4 regions of the Rahnella sp. CJA17(1/100) genome follow, and region 3 is predicted to be linked to each of the others. Evidence: predicted binding sites of a transcription regulator. Region 3 holds the regulator's gene; each other region holds the start of a gene.

Region 1 (5,112 bases), on a different contig from region 3:
CCCGGCGATAAATCGAAGTTCTGTTGCAGGAAGGCCTGATGCATATCGTCCAGATGGTCAAACGCTACCGCAGGCGCTTTCAGCAAGGCGGAGCGGGTAACGCCGTTCGGGAAATAGCGATCAGCAAAAGGTTTCGAACCCACAAACAAATAGTCCAGCGCACCAAGCTGATCCACCAGACAGCTCGGCAGTGGCTGGGGCTGAATACTTACCGCGCCCACCACTTCACCACGACGCAGACGTTCCTGCGTGCGCGTTTCATCTTCCACCTGTAAATTCAGGCGGATAGGGGAATCAACCAGCACTGATTTCAGCGCCGGTAACAGCCAGGTTGCCAGACTGTCGGCATTGACCGCCAGTGAAAGCAGCAGAGGTGTATCATTGCTTTCATTGTTGCTGTCACTGCCAAGCCACTCTTCTTCCAGTAATTCCACCTGATGTAACAAGGCCAGTAATTTCTGTCCCTGTTCAGTCGGCCGGGGTGGAACGGTACGAACCAGCAGCGGCTGGCCGAACAAATTTTCCAGTTGCTTGATGCGCTGAGAGACGGCCGATTGTGTGATGCAAAGCTTCTGCGCTGCGCGCTCAAAACCGCGCTCACGGATCACCGCGTCCAGTGCCTGCAGCGTTCTATAGTCCGGGCGTTTCATCGGAGTTCTGTCCCTTAGATTTAATTTTATCCGAACACTATGCCACAGATTGTCAGGATTTGTGGTGAGGAAAATCTTTGTGTTTGCAGCACAATTGCACTTAATAAGTGTGATCTGGCTGCGGTGTTGTTTATCCAAATTGCCGGGACATGCTTTATAATCACCGGCACTCTTCGTTCCACCGAACTATTCACGCCACTTACGTGTTATCAGACAGAGAAGCCATTATGACGCAGGAAGAATTGAAAAAAGCAGTCGGCTGGGCCGCACTGGATTACGTCACGCCGGGCACCATTGTCGGTGTCGGTACCGGATCCACCGCCGCACATTTCATTGATGCACTGGGTTCCATCAAAGGCCAGATTGAAGGTGCGGTTTCAAGCTCCGATGCTTCTACCGCAAAACTGAAGAGTCTGGGTATTCATGTTTTCGACAGCAATGAAGTGGATTCGCTGGATGTGTATGTCGATGGCGCGGATGAAATCAACGGCTCGATGCAGATGATCAAAGGGGGGGGCGCTGCGCTGACCCGCGAAAAAATCATTGCCGCGATTGCCAAAAAATTCATCTGTATCGTGGATGCTTCCAAGCAGGTTGATGTGCTGGGTAAATTCCCGCTGCCGGTGGAAGTGATCCCAATGGCGCGCTCTTATGTTGCGCGTGAACTGGTTAAACTCGGCGGCCTGCCGGAATACCGCCAGAATGTGCTGACAGACAATGGCAATGTGATCCTTGATGTGCATAACCTGAACATTCTTGATGCCGTCGCGATGGAAAATAAGATCAACAGTATTGCCGGTGTTGTGACTGTCGGCCTGTTCGCCAACCGGGGTGCTGACGTGGCGCTGGTCGGGACTTCTGAAGGTGTCAAAACCGTCAAACTGAAGTAATCAGAATATAAGCAGAAGATCTGGCTGCTTTAGGGCAAGGCAGCCAGCCTAAGCCTCGTCATTGCACTGTCATAACGCAATGTTATGAAGATGATAATTTTCTGACTGAATCATCTTTTCTTCAAAGGCTTTAATTTGGTGACTTATGTCACATTTCTGTATTTCTCCTCCTGAACGTCTGGCACAGTAAAATTGAACCAGCATGAAATGCTAAAAACCGGCAGGCGTGCTGAGCCTTCTGCTGGGGGGCAGGCAATCGTTTGTATTGATGATGGCGGATTTTTTGTTATGTTGACTGTGAGCAGTCATCTTGCAGTTCGAATTCAGCCAGAAAAATATAGGGTCGGGAAATGGCAAAAGTATCACTTGAGAAAGACAAGATTAAATTTTTGTTAGTGGAAGGCGTCCACCAAAGTGCGGTTGATACACTCCGTGCCGCGGGTTACACCAATATTGAATTTCACAAAGGTGCTTTAGACACGCAATCGCTGAAAGAATCGATCCGTGATGCGCACTTTGTTGGACTCCGATCGCGTACTCAGCTGACTGAAGAAGTGTTCCAGGCAGCCGAAAAACTGGTGGCTGTTGGGTGTTTCTGTATCGGCACCAATCAGGTAGATCTGAAAGCTGCGACCCGTCGCGGTATTCCGGTCTTTAACGCACCCTTCTCCAACACCCGTTCGGTTGCGGAAATGGTGCTGGGCGAGATGTTGCTGATGATGCGCGGCATTCCTGAAGCGAATGCGAAAGCGCACCGTGGTGTCTGGAACAAGCTGGCGGTCGGTTCATTCGAAGCGCGCGGCAAGCGTCTGGGTATCATCGGTTACGGCCACATTGGCACGCAGCTGGGGATTCTGGCGGAAAGCCTGGGGATGCGCGTCTTCTATTATGACATCGAAAGCAAACTGCCTTTGGGCAACGCGCAGCCGATTGCCACACTGGAAGAATTGCTCAATACCAGCGACGTGGTCACGCTGCATGTGCCGGAAACAGCCGGAACCAAAGACATGATTTCTGAAGTGCAGCTGGCGCAGATGAAGCCTGGCGCGTTGTTAATCAACGCCTCACGCGGTACCGTGATCGACATTCCTGCTCTGTGCAATGCGCTGCGTAACAAACATCTTTCCGGTGCGGCTATCGACGTCTTCCCGGAAGAACCGGCGACTAACAGTGACCCGTTCAATTCTCCGCTGTGTGAATTCGACAACGTATTGCTGACGCCGCACATCGGCGGTTCGACGATGGAAGCGCAGGAAGGTATCGGCCTCGAAGTGGCAGGCAAACTGGCGAAATACTCTGACAACGGTTCTACACTGTCAGCGGTTAACTTCCCGGAAGCGTCTCTGCCAGCGCATACCGAGAAAGCCAGCCGTCTGCTGCATATCCATGAAAACCGTCCGGGTGTGCTGACCAGCATCAACCAGATTTTTGCGGAACAGGGCATCAACATTGCTGCGCAGTACCTGCAAACCAGTCCAGAAATCGGTTATGTGGTGATTGATGCAGAAACGGATATCAATACGCTGACTACCGCGCTGCAACTGATGAAGGCGATTCCGGGAACCATTCGTGCCCGTTTGCTTTACTGATAAGCCTTTCTGAAACAGACAAAATACCAACCGCCGAAAGGCGGTTTTTTGTTTTATGGCATCAGGGCGTTAAAAAATGTCTGCAGAGGGAATAAAGGGGGGATCAAAACGTCAGAAGTAAAAGGACAGGGTAATCAGACCGCAGAGGATCATTGATGAAAAAGTGATTTCGAACAGGTAGCGGCGCAGCATCATCTGTCAGTACCTCAGGGCAGAAAACGGAGAAAAAAACACCCGGCGAACCGGGTGTTAAATTTTTCAGTCTTGATAAGAGTGAACAGATTCGTTCACAAAGACTTCTTAGTGACTTCTTATGCTGCCGGAGTTGCTTTAGCCGGAGCAGCTTTCTTAGCATGTTTCACGTGCTTTTTAGCCGCCTGCGCCTTCTGAGCAACAGGAGCAGCTTTCTTAGCGTGTTTCACGTGCTTCTTAGCCGCCTGCGCTTTCTGAGCAACAGGTGCCGCTTTTTTAGCGTGTTTCACGTGTTTCTTAGCCGCCTGCGCCTTCTGAGCGACTGGTGCTTTTTTAGCGGCTTTTTTGTGTTTCTTGGCAGCTTGCGCTTTCTGAACAGGTTTCTTGTGTGCTTTATGCTTAGTGGCATGAGCCGGAGCTGCGGTGGTTGTGGTAGCAGCAGGTGCCGGCGTTGCGGTAGTTTCAGCAGCGAAAGCGACAGAAGACAGGCCCATTGCAGCGGCTACAACCAGAGCTAATACTTTTTTCATCTTTAATTCCTCAGGGATCTTGGTTTGTGTGTCTACCCCACTGCGGGGCCGATGTGAGAATAATAGGCGTGACAAACCTTGCTGTCCGTGAGTGATTGGTTTCGGCGTGTAACGGTATGTATAAAGATAAAGTATTATCAATTTCAATTGGTTGGGGTTTTAAAAAGCGAGGGAGAGGTGCGGGTTCCAAGCTTAGTTACAACATACTTATGAGGTGTGCTTTCTATTTCTGGCTGGCACTCTGCTTACCGTGGATTTATATCGTCTGGCATCACCATCTCCACACTTTTCCAGGCGTGATGACCTCAGGTAAAGGCACATCCCAGTGTTCCACCGGTAAAGCATCGACATGCTGACAATCGTGCGCTAATCCGATCGGATACGGCCCGCCTTCTTTCCAGCGCTCAAGTGTGCGGTCATAAAAGCCACCACCCATACCTAAACGTTGCCCCGCACTGTCGAACGCCACCAGCGGCGTCAGGATGATATCCAGCTGCGCCAGCGGGATCACCTGCGTGACATCCAGTTGTGGCTCAAGAATGTTGAGCCGGTTGCGCACCAGCGTCGTATCGGGCGTATAACGCAGAAAAAGCAGATTACCCGGCGAGAAAGGGTGCAGCACTGGCAGACAAAGCTGTTTGCCTTCGTTCCACAAACGGGCGATCAACGGTGCGGTATCCAGCTCACCATCAAAGGACAGAAACAGGGAGACTGAAGTGGCGGACTGAATTTTCGGATGGGTTGCAACGCGTTCTGCAGCCTGCAGCGCAAAATGAGTTTGCTGTTCAGCGGTCAGCGTATTTCTGCGTTGGCGTATTTCACTGCGGATGGTTTGTCGGGCAGAAGCAAAAAGCGGCGTGTAGGGCATAGATACAAACACCAGAAAGGGATGTACCAAAAAGAAAGGGGAATCTCCGAGATGCCGTCGCAGGCTGTAACCCTTGAACCCATGGTTCAAGGTGAACGTGCTGTCGCAATCTTTAGGCTTCTCGGACGGACCGAGCATGCGCACCGATTACGGATCATCACATTCTGTTGGTACTAATTATCGGCTCAGGGGACGGGCCCGCTGGCGAACATCTCAGAGAAATTTTTTACCGTTTCTGACGACCTGTGACCAGTCAGTCAGCAACGTGTGTTATTCGAAAGGCGCCCCTTCACGTTCAGAGATCCGGCCTTGTTCGAGCAATGCCTGCTCGATGGTTTGTTGCAACATCCGTATACGTTGTTCCATATTGGATGCGTAGTCGCGCGTTTTCAA
Region 2 (5,112 bases), on a different contig from region 3:
AGACCCGTTCATGACCGCAATGCTGGCGCTGATGTCTTTCCTGCTGGTCGCAGCACCGCAGATTGATGAAAAGATGTCGACGGCGGCGCTGGGCGGCGTGGGGATCTTTACGGCTATTCTGGTGGCGATTTATGTCACCGAACTGACGCGGTTATTGAAAAAATACAATATCGGTATCCGTTTACCCGAACAGGTACCTTCAAACATTAAGCATTCGTTTGATTTGCTGATCCCGATTGTGGCCGTGGTGATTACACTTTTCCCGCTGAGCTTACTGGTCCAGTCAGGGTTTGATATGTTGCTGCCACAGGCGATTATGGCGCTGTTCGAACCCCTGATTTCTGCCGCAGACTCGCTGCCTGCCGTACTTCTCGCCGTGCTGATTTGCCACCTGTTGTGGTTCGCCGGCATTCATGGCTCGGCCATTGTATCTGGCATGTTGCAGGCTTTTTGGTTAACCAATCTCGGGCTGAATCAGACAGATCTCGCTGCCGGTTTACCCATGACGCACATCATGACCGAGGCATTCTGGAATTTCCTGATCGTGATTGGCGGGTCCGGCGCGACAATGGGACTGGTGCTGCTGTTTTGTCGCAGTAAGTCAGCGCATCTGCGCACAATGGGGAAACTCAGTCTGGTGCCAAGCTGTTTCAATATCAATGAGCCGGTGATTTTTGGCACACCTATCGTCATGAATCCGGTATTTTTCATCCCCTTCCTGCTGGCACCGATGGTCAATGCCGTTATCGCCTATCTGGCCGTATCGACGGATCTGCTCCCGCATATGATTTCACTGGTCCCCTGGACATCGCCGGCACCGATCGGGGCGGCCTGGGCGATGGGCTGGGATTTCAAAGTGTCGGTTCTGGTTATCCTGCTGATGGCACTGTCGATGGTAATTTATTATCCATTCTTCAAAGTCTACGAGAAGCAGTTACTGACGCAGGAAAAAGCCGCTGAGGCCGAACAGGTGTTCACTGAGAAGGCGGACGCGGCACAATAAACCCGACGGGAAGGAATAGTCAGGCACAGAAGCGATGTTTCTGTGCCTGTTTTTTTAGCTGATAGCCGGGAATACAGGCAGCATCAGATAGAGTTTAATCACAATCGCATTGGCGATATCGATGAAGAATGCGCCCACCATCGGCACCACCAGAAACGCCAGATGCGAAGGGCCAAACTGGTTGGTGATCGCCTGCATATTGGCAATGGCCGTCGGGGTGGCACCCAGCCCGAAACCACAGTGTCCTGCCGCCAACACCGCCGCATCGTAGTTTTTCCCCATCACGCGATAAGTCACGAAAATCGCATAAAGTGCCATTGCGAGGGCTTGAACGATAAGAATTGCCATCATCGGCAAGGCGAGTGCCGCCATCTCCCACAACTTAAGGCTCATCAATGCCATGGCAAGGAACAGTGACAAACTGACGTTACCCAGCACGGATACCGCACGGTCGAAGACACGATAAAAACCGAGCCATGCCAGCATATTACTCAGGATCACACCAACGAAGAGCACGCAGACAAAGGTTGGGATTTCAAATGCCGAGCCTTGCAACAGACTGGCGGCATATGTCCCTGCCATCAGGCAAATCGCGATCAGGGCAATGGTTTCAACCATCACCAGTGGCGTGATCATCCTGCCGATCGACGGTTTCTCAAATGCGCTCGGATCGACCATATCCTCGGGGTTTCCGTTGGGGGTGGAAGAATGGCTGACCAGATAGCGCGCTACCGGCCCCCCAATAATACCGCCGAGCACCAGACCAAAAGTTGCGCAAGCCATCGCGACTTCCGTCGCATTTTCAAAGCCATAACGCTCGATAAACAGCTTGCTCCATGCCGCGCCGGTGCCGTGGCCACCTGAAAGGGTAATCGACCCCGCCAGCAACCCCATCAGCGGATCCAGCCCGAGCATTTTCGCCATTCCGATACCGATGGCATTTTGCAAAAGCAGTAAGCCCACGACGACAAACACCAGCAGAAACAGCGATTTGCCGCCTGCCCGCAGACTTGCCAGATTGGCGTTAAGACCGATCGTGGCAAAAAATGCCAGCATCAGTGGCTCTTTTAAAGACATGTCGAAACCGACTTCCCAGCCGAATATCTGGTTGGCGATCAGTAACAATAAAGCGACCAGCAAACCACCGGCAACGGGTTCAGGAATGGTGTATTTTTTGAGAAATTTGACCGACTGGACGCATTTCCGTCCTAAAAGGAGTACCAACGTGGCGGCAACCAGGGTGCCGTAGGTGTCGAGTTGAATCATTGACGAACTCCATTTTAAAATAAATCCAATAAAATTATCGAGTTATAAAAACTTCACTGACATGTTTTTTCCCAGAAGCTGAATTAGAAGTCATTCAAGCTGCGTCAGGCAAGAAAAACAGGCCATAAATCCCGTCCAATCCAAAACCAGTCGAGGAATATTGCCATTAGCAAACGATTGCTTTTGTCGTTAATTTCAATAAAAATGCCCGCTTTGCCGCTTATTGGAATGCCACAGCATGAGTTCGCAAACCGCAGAACAAGAAACACAGCAACCCGATCTCTCCCGTCAGCAAAAAAGTGAACTGATTTACCGGCTCGAGGACCGCCCGCCATTACCTCAAACGTTATTCGCCGCCTGTCAGCATTTGCTGGCGATGTTTGTTGCGGTAATCACACCAGCACTACTGATTTGCCAGGCGCTGGGTTTGCCCGCGCAGGACACGCAGCACATCATCAGCATGTCGCTGTTCGCCTCCGGCCTGGCTTCTATTTTGCAGATTAAAACCTGGGGACCGGTCGGCTCGGGTTTACTCTCGATTCAGGGCACCAGCTTTAACTTTGTTGCGCCGCTGATCATGGGCGGAATGGCGCTGAAAAATGGCGGTGCGGATGTGCCGACCATGATGGCGGCGCTGTTCGGCACCCTGATGCTGGCTTCCTGCACTGAAATCATTCTTTCCCGTTTCCTGCATCTCGCACGCCGCATCATTACGCCGCTGGTTTCCGGCATCGTGGTGATGATTATCGGGCTTTCACTCATTCAGGTCGGACTGACGTCTATCGGCGGCGGTTATGCGGCCATGAGCGATCACACATTCGGGGCACCGAAAAATCTGCTGCTGGCTGCCGTCGTGCTGGTAGTGATTGTTCTGCTGAACCGTCAGCGCAACCCTTACCTGCGTGTCGCCTCTCTGGTTATCGCCATGGCCGTGGGTTATCTGGTGGCCTGGATGACGGGCATGTTGCCAACCGTTGCGCCAGCCGTGCAAAGCAACTGGATAACATTACCAACGCCGCTGTATTACGGACTGGGTTTTGACTGGAATTTGCTGATCCCGCTGATGCTGATTTTCATGGTGACATCGCTGGAAACCATCGGTGATATTACCGCAACCTCGGACGTTTCTGAGCAACCGGTCAGCGGCCCGCTGTACATGAAGCGCATCAAAGGCGGCGTTCTGGCCAATGGCCTGAACTCGATGCTTTCTGCTGTATTTAACACCTTCCCGAATTCCTGCTTCGGGCAGAATAACGGCGTCATTCAACTGACCGGCGTTGCCAGCCGCTATGTCGGTTTTGTGGTCGCGCTGATGCTGATCATCCTCGGGCTGTTCCCGGCTGTTGCGGGATTTGTGCAGCATATTCCTGAACCGGTACTGGGCGGCGCGACCATCGTGATGTTCGGTACCATTGCCGCTTCGGGTGTGCGCATTGTTTCCCGCGAGCGTCTGAATCGCCGGGCGATTATGATCATGGCGCTTTCTCTCGCCGTCGGTATGGGTGTTTCTCAGCAGCCGCTGATCCTGCAATTCGCACCGGACTGGCTGAAAACTCTTCTCTCTTCTGGCATTGCAGCGGGCGGCATTACTGCGATTGTTCTGAATCTGGTTTTCCCTCACGAGAAGTAAACGCAGGATGTAATCCGCGTGCAACAGCGGCAGAGGGTCTGGAACCTCTGCCGCTTTTTATTGCCTCCATTTGGCTAACCTGTTGAGAAAATTCGCTGTTTGCGGCATAAACAAAGAATCTTTTTCCATTTTCCCGTTACAGGGCTCCAGACGATGAGATTTATCGGTAAAATTTTGCTGACGTTCGCCTTACTTCTGGTGCTGGCGATCGTGCTGGTGTACGTCCTATTACAAACCCGCTGGGCTGCTGGCTGGGTCAGCCGCTGGGTCAGCAATAACAGCGAGTACCGTCTTTCCGTGGAGAAACTCGACCATAACTGGTCGTCGCCGGGTCGGGTGGCGTTAACCAATGTCATCTTCGGGCAGAAGAATCAGCCGGAAGTGCTGAATGCCGGTGAAGTTGATCTGGATTTAAGCTGGCGTCAGATCACCGAACCACGCTTTTTCGATCGCGTCGTGCTGGTCAGCGGACGCCTCAATGTCAGTCCTTCGTCAATGAATTTGCCATTGCAGGCCAATACCCTGCAACTGAGTAAAATGGCGCTCACCGGCAATACCGCTGGCTTAGACATTCAGGGTCAGCAGATTAACGCCGGTATTTCGCCGTGGCAGCCAAAACCCAATCAGCTTTTAGGCGATAAAGCTGACTTCCAGCTGAGCGCCGCCAGCCTGACGGTCAACGGACTGCCGGCCGAAAATGTGCTGATTCAGGGCAACATCAATAATAAGAATCTGACGCTGAGTAATTTTGGCGGCGATCTGGCTCGCGGTCAGTTAACGGGTAAAGCGACGCAGGCCGCCGATGGCAGCTGGAACATAGAAAACCTGCGGCTGAGCAATGTGCGTCTGCAAACCTCCAAACCGCTTTCTGCTTTCTTCGACGACTTCCAGACCCTGCCAAAAGTGACTATTCAGCGACTTGATCTGATCGACGCGCGTTTGCAGGGAACAGACTGGGCATTCAGCGACGTTGATTTGTCCGTGCAGGATCTGACGCTCGAAAAAGGCGACTGGCAAAGTGATGACGGCGAAATCACCCTGAATGCGACGGATATGATTGATGGAAACCTGCATATTCAGGATCCGATCATCAGCCTCGACCTTTCGCCGCAGGGCATTGCGATCAAACAAGCTACGGCGCGCTGGGAGCGCAGTTTATTGCGCACGACCGGCAACTGGCTGCGCGCCAACAAACGCCTTCAGCTTGATGAAG
Region 3 (5,112 bases):
TGTCACGATCATTACTCTTCACGCGCAGCATAAAGAGACGGTGCGCAATCACAATACCTTCTATTGTAACGATGGCAGCCATCAGATAAAAACGCCATTTTTTGTGGGGTCTTTCTCAATACTGGCATTTTATTTAACAATCTTTAATGTGTGCGCTCAGGCTCACATCTTTAAACATTCATTGAGAATAACATTTTTGGCGTTCATCGATAACGCCAGATTTGCAAAATTCCATTCTTTAACTCAAATATTAACACCATGAAAAGTGGTTATTTTTTTGACTAAAAATGGCGGTTATTTCGACATAAAAAAAGCCATTAACTTTTTCTCACAATATGATCTAGAATCGAGTCAATTCGTGCTTTTTTGTCAGGTTCTTTTAGGCAATACTCTGACATCCCTGATGTTTAACCTACCACTCATGGTAACGAAGCTATGCGCTTACTGTTCACGCTTTTTGTGCTGCTCTTTACCCAGCTATTTCTGAATATGGCACATGCATCGCCGCAGACACGTGTTTCTGCCGATCAGCGTAAAAGCCATGTTAATCAGGCTGCACCTGAAGAACGGCGAAAGCGAAAAACGGTGGCCGCGAAAACCAGTAAAAAAACTAAAATCGCGCCAGTGACAGAACAAAAAATTCAGGACAAGAATTCGAAGAAGAAAGTTAAAAGCACCGAACTGGCTAAACGAAAGACCACGACGGAGAAAAGTGTCAAAACGACCCGGGCCGAAAGTAAAAAAGAAAAGACACTGAAGACCACACGGGCCGAAAGCAAAACAGAGAAACACGCCAAAACCCGTTCACTCGCGAAAAACAGCACAGAAAGGGTCAGTAAAAAAGAAGCGTATGGCCGGCACCGTAAAGGTAAAAAGCCTGAAGAAGACAGCAAACCGATTACGCTAAGTGCAACGCATAAAAAACGCTATCAGCATGCCCAGCAAACGGCGATGACCAAACTGATGCATCAGGTAGGAAAACCGTATCGCTGGGGCGGAACCTCGCCGAATACCGGTTTTGATTGCAGCGGCTTAGTTTATTACGCCTACAAAGATTTGATCCGTATTAAGATGCCACGCACAGCGAATGAAATGTATCACCTGCGCGATGCGGCTCCGGTCAAACGCGGCGAACTTGAAAGCGGTGATCTGGTGTTCTTCAGAATCAATAACCGCGGCGCAGCAGACCATGTTGGTGTTTACGTGGGGAACGGCAAGTTTATTCAGTCTCCAAGAACGGGCGAAGACATTAAAATCACCTCTCTCGGCGACGATTACTGGCAAGATCATTATGTGGGTGCACGCCGGGTAATGACGCCGAAAACGATCCGATAATAAACAATTCGTTAAGTCTGAAGTTTCGCTAATCAGCCATTGAATAGCATTTAACGAAGAGTTTCTGCAGGGAAGAGTATCGGCGGTAACGGCCACTGCGTAAAATTGAAAAGGGCGATTCCTGTAACAGGAATCGCCCTTTTTTATAGCGGTTCACTTACTGAATCAGTTCATCACCGCAGTGAAGCTGAAAGCGATAATCATAAGCAAAGCGCATACCGTGGTGATCAACGATAATTTCAGGTTGCTGTCCATCAAACCCCCTTTCGGATCAAATTGTGGCATTTTTTAAGCCACACTAATTGTGTGCCAACGCATTTTCGCATAATTAACATTTAAAATCTTGTGCTGAATGACAATGTATCCCTGAGAATTTTACTTCCACTTTCCTGCATTATAAGAGAAAATTGTCGGTTAACACGCCTGTGTGCTGGTTGATTTCACCCGAGAGCATTTCACGCCTCATTCTGAAGAATCCACCCAACGATTTCACTGCCCTTTTAGAAGCCAGCAGTGAGATCCACGCAAGCAAACGATTAACATAATGCTAACGTGCTGAAACACGTGAGTTCAGGAGTCATTGTTTACATGGCAACGATTAAAGATGTCGCAAAGCGCGCTGGCGTTTCCACTACAACCGTGTCGCACGTCATCAATAAAACACGTTTCGTCGCCGAAGAAACCAAAGAAGCGGTTCTCCTTGCAATCAAAGAGTTACATTACTCGCCGAGTGCTGTAGCCCGCAGTCTGAAGGTCAATAACACCAAAACGATCGGTCTGCTTGCCACCTCCAGCGAAGCGCCCTATTTTGCCGAAGTGATTGAAGCCGTAGAAAACAGCTGCTTCTCCAAAGGCTATACGCTGATTTTGTGTAACTCGCATAATAATCTGGAGAAACAACAAGCCTACCTGCAAATGCTGGCGCAAAAACGCGTCGATGGCTTGCTGGTGATGTGCGCGGAATATCCTGATGAGTTGCTCAATATGCTCGAGGAGCACCGTTCGATCCCAATGGTGGTCATGGACTGGGGCGAAGCGCGTAAGAACTTCACCGACAGCATTATTGATAATGCTTTCGAAGGGGGTTACATGGCCGGGCGTTATCTGATTGAACGCGGTCATCGTGATATTGGGGTGATCCCGGGCCAACTGGCACGTAATACCGGCGGTGGCCGCTTCCAGGGTTTTGTGAAAGCACTGACTGAAGCCAATATTCCGCTGCGTGACGAATGGGTAGTTCAGGGCGATTTCGAGCCGGAATCGGGCTATCAGGCGATGCATAAAATTCTGATGCAGAAGCACCGCCCGACTGCCGTATTCTGTGGTGGCGATGTGATGGCAATGGGCGCAATCTGTGCCGCAGACGAACTGGGCCTGCGCGTTCCTCAGGATATTTCCGTGATCGGTTACGACAATGTGCGTAACGCCCGTTACTTCTCCCCCGCGCTGACAACCGTGCATCAGCCGAAAGAACGTCTGGGTGAAATGGCCTTTACCATGTTGCTGGACAGAATTGTCAGTAAGCGTGAAGAGTCTCAGACCATTGAGGTGCATCCGAAACTGGTCGAACGCCGTTCCGTAGCCGATGGTCCGTACCGCGATTACCGCCGTTAACAGATATCGAACGCCTGCAGATGCAGGCGTTTTTTTTCTAATCACGCAGCCATTCCTGATTCATGGTTTCTGTATCGCCCATATATTCCAGCAACCAGGCCAGCGAGGGTGACGGATTGCTTTGATCCCACGTCAGGCAACACGGGCTGTCGGGAAACGTATTTTCCAGCGTCAGCACCTGCAACTTTTTCTGTTCTATCCACGGCGTGACGCGATGAACCGGCATCATACCCACGCATAAGCCCTCGGTCAGGCATTCCAGCGCGCAGGTCCAGTCTGGCACGACCAGCCGCCGCTGGTTATCCAGCGTCCATGTATCCCGCTTAGGCAATGTCCGGGAGGTGTCTTCCAGACAGAGTGCAGGATAAGGCCGCAACTCATCATCATTCAGCGCGCCGGATAACTGCGCCAGCGGATGTTGCGGGCTGACGACGCAATGCCAGTCCATAAATCCCATGTCACGAAAACTGAAGCCCCCGCCAACCGGTATCGCGCGTGTAGCACCGATCGCCACGTCTGCCCGCCCGTCAACCAGCGCATCCCAGACACCATTAAACACTTCTGAGTGAATAATGAGTTCGGTGTCCGCAAAATGGCGGTAGAAATCGAGCACCAGACGCCGTGTCCGTGCGGGTTTTACAATCCGGTCAACCGCCACACGTAATTCGCCGCGCCAGCCGTTCGCCACCTGCTGACACTGCCGGCGCGTGGCTATCATTTTTTTTGTCAGAATCCGCGCTTCATCGACAAAAACCTTTCCCGCAGGCGTCAGTACCACGTCACGATGGCGACGTTCAAACAACGGCACGGCCAGCCACTGCTCAAGCTGACGGACGGTATAGCTTATAGCAGAAGGCACGCGGTGCAAATCTTGCGCTGCCGCACTAAAACTACCCGTTCTTGCCACGGCATCTACCACTTCAAGGGCGTATTCTGACCACATAATTCAGCCTTCAATATTTTTGATAGCAGAGTGCAAATATTAGCGTTTCACAAGCCTGTTATCAAAGCGTTAAACTCCGCCTCCGGTATGTAATCTGCATCACATCATCTGCAATAAATAAATTAACGAGACGATAATGAAACCCTCCTTTGGATTTATGCTCTATCTCGCGGGACTGAGCATGCTGGGCTTTTTAGCCACTGATATGTATCTGCCTGCGTTCAGCGCCATGCAAACCAGTCTGATGACCAGCCCCGGAATGATCAGCGCAAGTCTGAGCATTTTTCTCGGCGGATTTGCTCTCGGTCAGTTGTTATGGGGGCCGTTGTCAGACAGGATCGGCCGTAAACCGGTATTGCTTCTTGGTCTGACACTGTTTGCGGTCGGTTGTCTGGGCGTTATCTGGGTTGAGAATGTACGCGCCCTTCTGGCCCTGCGCTTCTTACAGGCGATGGGCGTTTGTGCCGCCGCAGTCACCTGGCAGGCAATCGTTGTTGACCGTTTCTCTGCCGATGTGGCGAAAAAAACCTTCGCCAGCATTATGCCGTTAGTGGCTCTTTCTCCGGCACTGGCACCATTACTTGGTGCGTGGGTACTCAATCATTTTGACTGGGAAGCCATTTTTGCTCTGCTGACCGCAGTCGCCGTCGTCCTGGTGCTGACGACGCTGACTCTGCGTGAGAATAAACCTGCAAAACAAGCGAAGGCTGATAAAACAGGGTTTGCGACGTTACTGAAATCGCCTGTTTACAGCGGGAATGTCATGATTTATGCCGCCTGTTCAGCCGGATTCTTTGCGTGGTTAACGGGTTCACCGTTTATCCTGAGCGACATGGGTTATTCACCCGGTGCCATCGGGCTGAGCTATGTCCCGCAGACTATTGCTTTCCTGCTTGGTGGTTTTGGTTGCCGTGTTGTGATCAGCAAGCTGGACGGTAATAAAATTCTGCCATGGTTACTGGCGGGTTACGGCGTCAGTATGGTGACTTTGTTCTGTGTTGCCATGTTCACGGATGCCGGGCTGATTAGCCTGCTGATCCCTTTCTGTCTGATGGCTTTGGTGAATGGTGCAACCTACCCAATTGTTGTCGCAAATGCATTAATGCCGTTTCCTGCTAATACAGGCAAGGCGGCAGCATTGCAAAATACGCTGCAGCTCGGGCTGTGCTTCCTTGCCAGCTTGCTGGTTTCCGCATTTATTGTGCATCCGCTCATGGCGA
Region 4 (5,112 bases), on a different contig from region 3:
TAAGGCGGTGATCACGAGATAATGTTGTTGTGGCTGCGGCAAAATAGGTCTTCCTGTCGTGCTTGGGAGTATTCCCAAGGTAAACATAAAAAAAACCGCCGGACAAGCGGTTACCGCTCGTTGATTGCTTGCTTTTGCAGTGGTGTCAAAAGTACCATGAGTGACCTGTTTGTGGAGGGGAAGGTCAATGTTTACGGGAAGTATTGTTGCACTGGTTACGCCGATGGACACCAAAGGTGCTGTCGATCGCGCGAGTCTGAAAAAACTGATTGATTATCATGTGTCCAGTGGTACTGCGGCGATCGTTTCCGTTGGCACGACCGGCGAGTCGGCCACGTTGAGCCATGAAGAGCACGGTGACGTGGTCTTACAGACGCTGGAACTGGCTGATGGACGCATCCCTGTTATCGCAGGCACTGGCGCAAACGCGACTGCTGAAGCGATTTCTCTTACGCAACGTTTTGAAAAAAGTGGCGTTGTTGGTTGCCTGACAGTCACCCCTTATTACAACCGTCCGACGCAGGAAGGTCTGTATCAGCACTTCAAAGCCATCGCTGAAAATACCTCTTTGCCGCAAATTCTCTACAACGTGCCTTCACGTACCGGCTGCGATATGTTGCCGCAGACTATCGCGCGTTTAGCAAAATTGAAGAATATTGTTGCTGTTAAAGAAGCAACAGGGAACTTAAGTCGGGTTAGTCAGATCCAAGTGCTGGTTGATGATGAAGATTTCATTTTGCTGAGCGGCGATGACGCCAGCGGTCTGGACTTTATGCAACTCGGTGGTAAGGGCGTTATTTCCGTCACGGCTAACGTAGCTGCCCGTGAAATGGCCCAACTTTGTGAGCTGGCAGCGCTTGGCAACTTTGCCGAAGCGCGTCGCCTGAATCAGCGCCTGATGCCTTTGCATCAGAATTTGTTTGTAGAAGCAAACCCAATCCCGGTGAAATGGGCCTGTAAGGCACTGGGGTTGATGGCAACCGATACGATGCGTCTGCCTATGACGCCGTTAACAGATGCTGCCCGTCCGGTCGTGGAAGAAGCATTAAAAAGCGCCGGTTTGCTGTAACTCTTAGGAAGATTTGATGGCCTCTTTATTTGACAAGAACAGTTTCCAGATGACCCGATTGCAGAAAACGGCCGTAGCGAAAGTGGTCGGGGTTTCCCTGATCATGCTGCTGGCCGCCTGTTCAAGCGATCAACGTTACAAACGCCAGGTAAGTGGCGATGAAGCCTACCTGGATGCGTCAGGTCTGCATGAGCTGAAAGCGCCGGTCGGGATGATTCTTCCCGTGCAGAACGGAACGTATGAAGTACAGGCAGGATCAATGCAGGGCGCCGTGGGCAAACAGCTCGACATCCGTCCACCATCCCAGCCACTGGCGCTGCTGAGCGGTTCCCAGACGCAATTCTCTGGCAACAGCAGCACCGTGTTGCTGGAAAATACCGCGCAGAACCGTGATCTGTGGAATAACGTCGTGAAAGCGGTTGAGCAAAATAATTTCAAAATTGCCAACCGTGATGATGCTAACCAGACACTGACCACCGATTTCGTTGACTGGAATCGTGCGGATGAAGACTTCCAGTATCAGGGCCGTTATCAGATCAGCGTGAAACAGCAGAGTTACCAGTTAGCGCTGACGGTGAAAACGCTTGAGCTGAAACAACAGGATAAACCTGTGACCTCTTCTGCTGAAATCCAGCGTTACAACAGCCAGATGATGAACGCCATCACGGCGAACCTGGATAAAGTGCAGCAGGATACTCAGGCACGTCTCGACAACCGTCGTGTTGGTGAGATTGATGTTCAGAGCGGTGCAGATGATACCGGCCTGCCGGTGCTGATTGTTCGTGAGAACTACGGCGTTGTGTGGGATCGCCTGCCAAATGCCCTGGCAAAAGTCGGCATGAAAGTAACCGACAGCAGCCGTCCGCAAGGCACATTGTCTGTGACCTACAAACCGCTGAATGACGATGCGTGGCAGACACTGGGTGCGAAAGATCCGGGACTGACTTCCGGTGATTACAAACTTCAGGTTGGCGACCTCGACAACCGTAGTAGTTTGCAGTTCCTTGATCCGAAAGGTCATGCTCTCAGCCAGTCGCAGAACGATGCGATGGTGGCGGTCATGCAGGCCGCGTTTAGCCAGAGTAGCGCAAAATAATACCAAGGGGCTCCGGCCCCTTTTTACATCTGTTTTTTCCACTGGAGTAAGTAAAGATGCAAAAGTTAGCTGAGTTGTATCGCGGCAAGGCGAAAACCGTCTACACCACCGAAAACCCGGACCTTCTGGTACTGGAGTTCCGTAACGATACGTCAGCACTGGATGGTCAGCGTATTGAGCAGTTCGACCGTAAAGGCATGGTTAACAATAAATTTAACCATTTCATCATGGCTAAGCTGGAAGAAGCCGGTATTCCTACTCAAATGGAACGCCTGCTGTCTGACACCGAAGTGCTGGTGAAAAAACTGGATATGGTCCCGGTTGAATGCGTGATCCGTAACCGTGCTGCTGGTTCGCTGGTAAAACGTCTGGGCATTGAAGAAGGTCTGGAACTGAACCCACCGTTGTTCGATTTGTTCCTCAAAAATGACGCCATGCACGACCCGATGATCAACGAATCGTATTGCAAGACGTTTGGCTGGGTGAACGAAGAAAACCTCGCGCGCATGAAAGAGCTGAGCTACAAAGCCAACGACGTGCTGAGCAAACTGTTTGATGATGCCGGTCTGATCCTGGTCGACTTCAAACTGGAATTCGGTCTGTTCAACGGGGAAGTGGTGCTCGGTGATGAGTTCTCTCCTGACGGCAGCCGCCTGTGGGATAAAGAAACCCTGAACAAAATGGACAAAGACCGTTACCGCCAGAGCCTGGGTGGTCTGATCGAAGCTTACGAAGAAGTCGCTCACCGTATCGGTGTGAAACTGGACTAAGCTGCACGTTATTTTTTTAGCCAGACTACGCAATCGTTTACGCGGTATGCACTAAACGGGTGATGGCCTCCGTCACCCGTTCTCTTTACTGCATTTAATTTTCCTGTTTTAACACTGATTCCTTTCATTTAATTCCTCCGCCACTAAACTTACGTCCTTTCGCAGATGGTATTAACTGCGTGTGCTGGCTAGTCTTAAAAAAACAGGTTGGAGGTATCTATGCGTTGGCAAGGGCGTCGTGAAAGCGACAATGTAGAAGACAGACGCGGACAGGGAACTAACGGCGGCGGTTTAGGCGGCGGAGGAATGCGCCTGCCGATCCGTGGGAAAAGCGGTATCGTGATCATCATCGTGGTGCTGGTTGCCGGGTATTACGGTATCGACCTCACTCCGCTGATTGACGGCGGTCAGTCCGGCGGCATGCAGCAGCAAACACAGTCACAATCCATCAGCCCGAAAGATGACGAGCAGGCAAAATTCACCTCGGTGATCCTCGCTTCGACGGAAGACACCTGGAAAGAGATTTTCCAGCGGCAGGGCATGACTTATCGTGAACCCAAACTGGTGATGTATCGCGGCGCGACCCGCACCGGTTGTGGCACCGGCCAGTCAGTGATGGGTCCGTTCTATTGTCCGGCGGACAGCACGGTGTATATCGATCTGTCGTTCTATCAGGAATTGCAGAACAAACTCGGCGCAGGCGGTGATTTTGCGCAGGGCTATGTGGTGGCGCACGAAGTCGGCCACCATGTGCAGAATTTGCTGGGCACCGAACGCAAAGTTCGCGAGATGCAGCAGGGCGCGTCGCAGACTGTGGTAAATCAGTTGTCGGTGAAAATGGAATTACAGGCTGACTGTTACGCCGGTGTCTGGGGGCACGCGATGCAGCAGCAAAATGTTCTCGAAGAGGGCGATCTGAAAGAAGCGCTGGATGCCGCGCAGGCCATCGGCGATGACCGGTTGCAACAGCAAGGTCAGGGGCGCGTGGTGCCGGACAGCTTCACTCACGGTACTTCCCAGCAGCGTTATACCTGGTTCAAACGCGGCTTTGATACCGGTAATCCGGATCAGTGTAATACCTTTGCCAGCCGCTGATTAAGTGGCAGGAAGCGCTGGTCTGCTGCTAAAAACTGTTCAATAATCAATGACCGATCCAGAGAGGCTCCCCGGGCCTCTCTTTCATTTTCATGTTGAACCGCTGGGAATGCCATGGCTTTTCTCGATCCAACCCTATTGATCTTACTTGTTTTCGCCGGTCTGGGCATTATCAGCCACAACAGCGCCGTCACCATCGCAATGTTCTTCCTCCTCACTGTGCGTATTACGCCTCTGAACAGTTTTTTTCCGTGGATAGAAAAATACGGCCTGACTATCGGCATTATTATTCTGACCATTGGCGTGATGGCGCCGATTGCCAGCGGAAAAATCAGCGCCAGCACCATGGTGCATTCTTTCCTCCACTGGAAATCTATTGTCGCCATTCTGGTGGGTGTGCTGGTGTCGTGGCTTGGCGGACGTGGCCTGACGCTGATGGGTACGCAGCCGCATCTGGTGGCTGGCCTGTTAGTCGGCACCGTGCTGGGCGTGGCGTTGTTTAAAGGCGTACCGGTCGGGCCGCTGATTGCTGCCGGTCTGTTATCGATGATTGTCGGGAAAACCTGACATGTCTGCGACGTTGCTACAGCAGCAGATGCAGCGGCGGGGTGTCCGGCGTTTGCTGGTATTCAGTGGCGGGACGCAGTGGTGTGAACAACAGGCTGTCCTGTTCTCTGCTCAAAGTGCCGGTGACTGGCTGTGGCTGAGTGATTCACCGCCTGATGGCGTCACATCCTGCCCGCCTTCAGCGGCGCAGACGCTGCTCGGACAGGACATTTTTCACGGTGTGTTTGATGCGCGTTATGGCCTCAATACCGAGGCGCTGGCGGTATTTTCCGGCACATTGAAAGCCGGAAGCTGGCTGATTCTGCTAATACCGGAATGGAACGCCTGGCCTGGCACGCCGGACGCGGACAGCCTGCGCTGGAGCGAACAACCGCAGGCGATCCCGACGCCGCGTTTCATCCGCCGTTTCCGGTCTTTACTCGAACAAGATCGCAACATTACGGTTTGCCGGCAGGATCAGCCTTTTGATATCCCCCCGCTGCCAGCAGCACCCGACTGGCTGCCACCCGACGGCC

The links. Region 3 encodes PurR, which represses purine synthesis genes. Its sites were predicted from a motif close to CANGCAAACGTTTGCNTG; they were not measured.
Region 1: serA (phosphoglycerate dehydrogenase) is a predicted target of PurR. The motif match lies at 1,790-1,807, and genes of this name have one in related genera.
Region 2: AACU55_RS04795 (nucleobase:cation symporter-2 family protein) is a predicted target of PurR. The motif match lies at 2,436-2,453, and genes of this name have one in related genera.
Region 4: ypfJ (KPN_02809 family neutral zinc metallopeptidase) is a predicted target of PurR. The motif match lies at 2,962-2,979, and genes of this name have one in related genera.

What each region holds. Positions count from the first base shown of each region.
Region 1 covers NZ_CAWOJA010000005.1:50,956-56,067, reverse strand. Annotated here, with positions in the region: gene AACU55_RS03530 (LysR family transcriptional regulator ArgP) at 1-650, opposite strand, end outside; gene rpiA (ribose-5-phosphate isomerase RpiA) at 878-1,540, shown strand; gene serA (phosphoglycerate dehydrogenase) at 1,891-3,129, shown strand; gene asr (acid resistance repetitive basic protein Asr) at 3,441-3,851, opposite strand; gene AACU55_RS03510 (5-formyltetrahydrofolate cyclo-ligase) at 4,123-4,719, opposite strand; RNA gene ssrS (6S RNA) at 4,759-4,942, opposite strand; gene zapA (cell division protein ZapA) at 4,990-5,112, opposite strand, start outside.
Region 2 covers NZ_CAWOJA010000007.1:95,174-100,285, forward strand. Annotated here, with positions in the region: gene AACU55_RS04785 (PTS sugar transporter subunit IIC) at 1-1,003, shown strand, start outside; gene gltS (sodium/glutamate symporter) at 1,058-2,269, opposite strand; gene AACU55_RS04795 (nucleobase:cation symporter-2 family protein) at 2,508-3,899, shown strand; gene AACU55_RS04800 (AsmA family protein) at 4,053-5,112, shown strand, end outside.
Region 3 covers NZ_CAWOJA010000044.1:414,344-419,455, reverse strand. Annotated here, with positions in the region: gene AACU55_RS18850 (hypothetical protein) at 1-82, opposite strand, end outside; gene AACU55_RS18845 (C40 family peptidase) at 436-1,335, shown strand; gene cydH (cytochrome bd-I oxidase subunit CydH) at 1,501-1,590, opposite strand; gene purR (HTH-type transcriptional repressor PurR) at 1,924-2,949, shown strand; gene punR (DNA-binding transcriptional activator PunR) at 2,987-3,892, opposite strand; gene punC (purine nucleoside transporter PunC) at 4,029-5,112, shown strand, end outside.
Region 4 covers NZ_CAWOJA010000002.1:71,313-76,424, reverse strand. Annotated here, with positions in the region: gene AACU55_RS01270 (glycine cleavage system transcriptional repressor) at 1-42, opposite strand, end outside; gene dapA (4-hydroxy-tetrahydrodipicolinate synthase) at 188-1,069, shown strand; gene bamC (outer membrane protein assembly factor BamC) at 1,086-2,165, shown strand; gene purC (phosphoribosylaminoimidazolesuccinocarboxamide synthase) at 2,222-2,935, shown strand; gene ypfJ (KPN_02809 family neutral zinc metallopeptidase) at 3,155-4,030, shown strand; gene AACU55_RS01245 (DUF441 domain-containing protein) at 4,145-4,597, shown strand; gene AACU55_RS01240 (tRNA(Met) cytidine acetyltransferase TmcA) at 4,599-5,112, shown strand, end outside.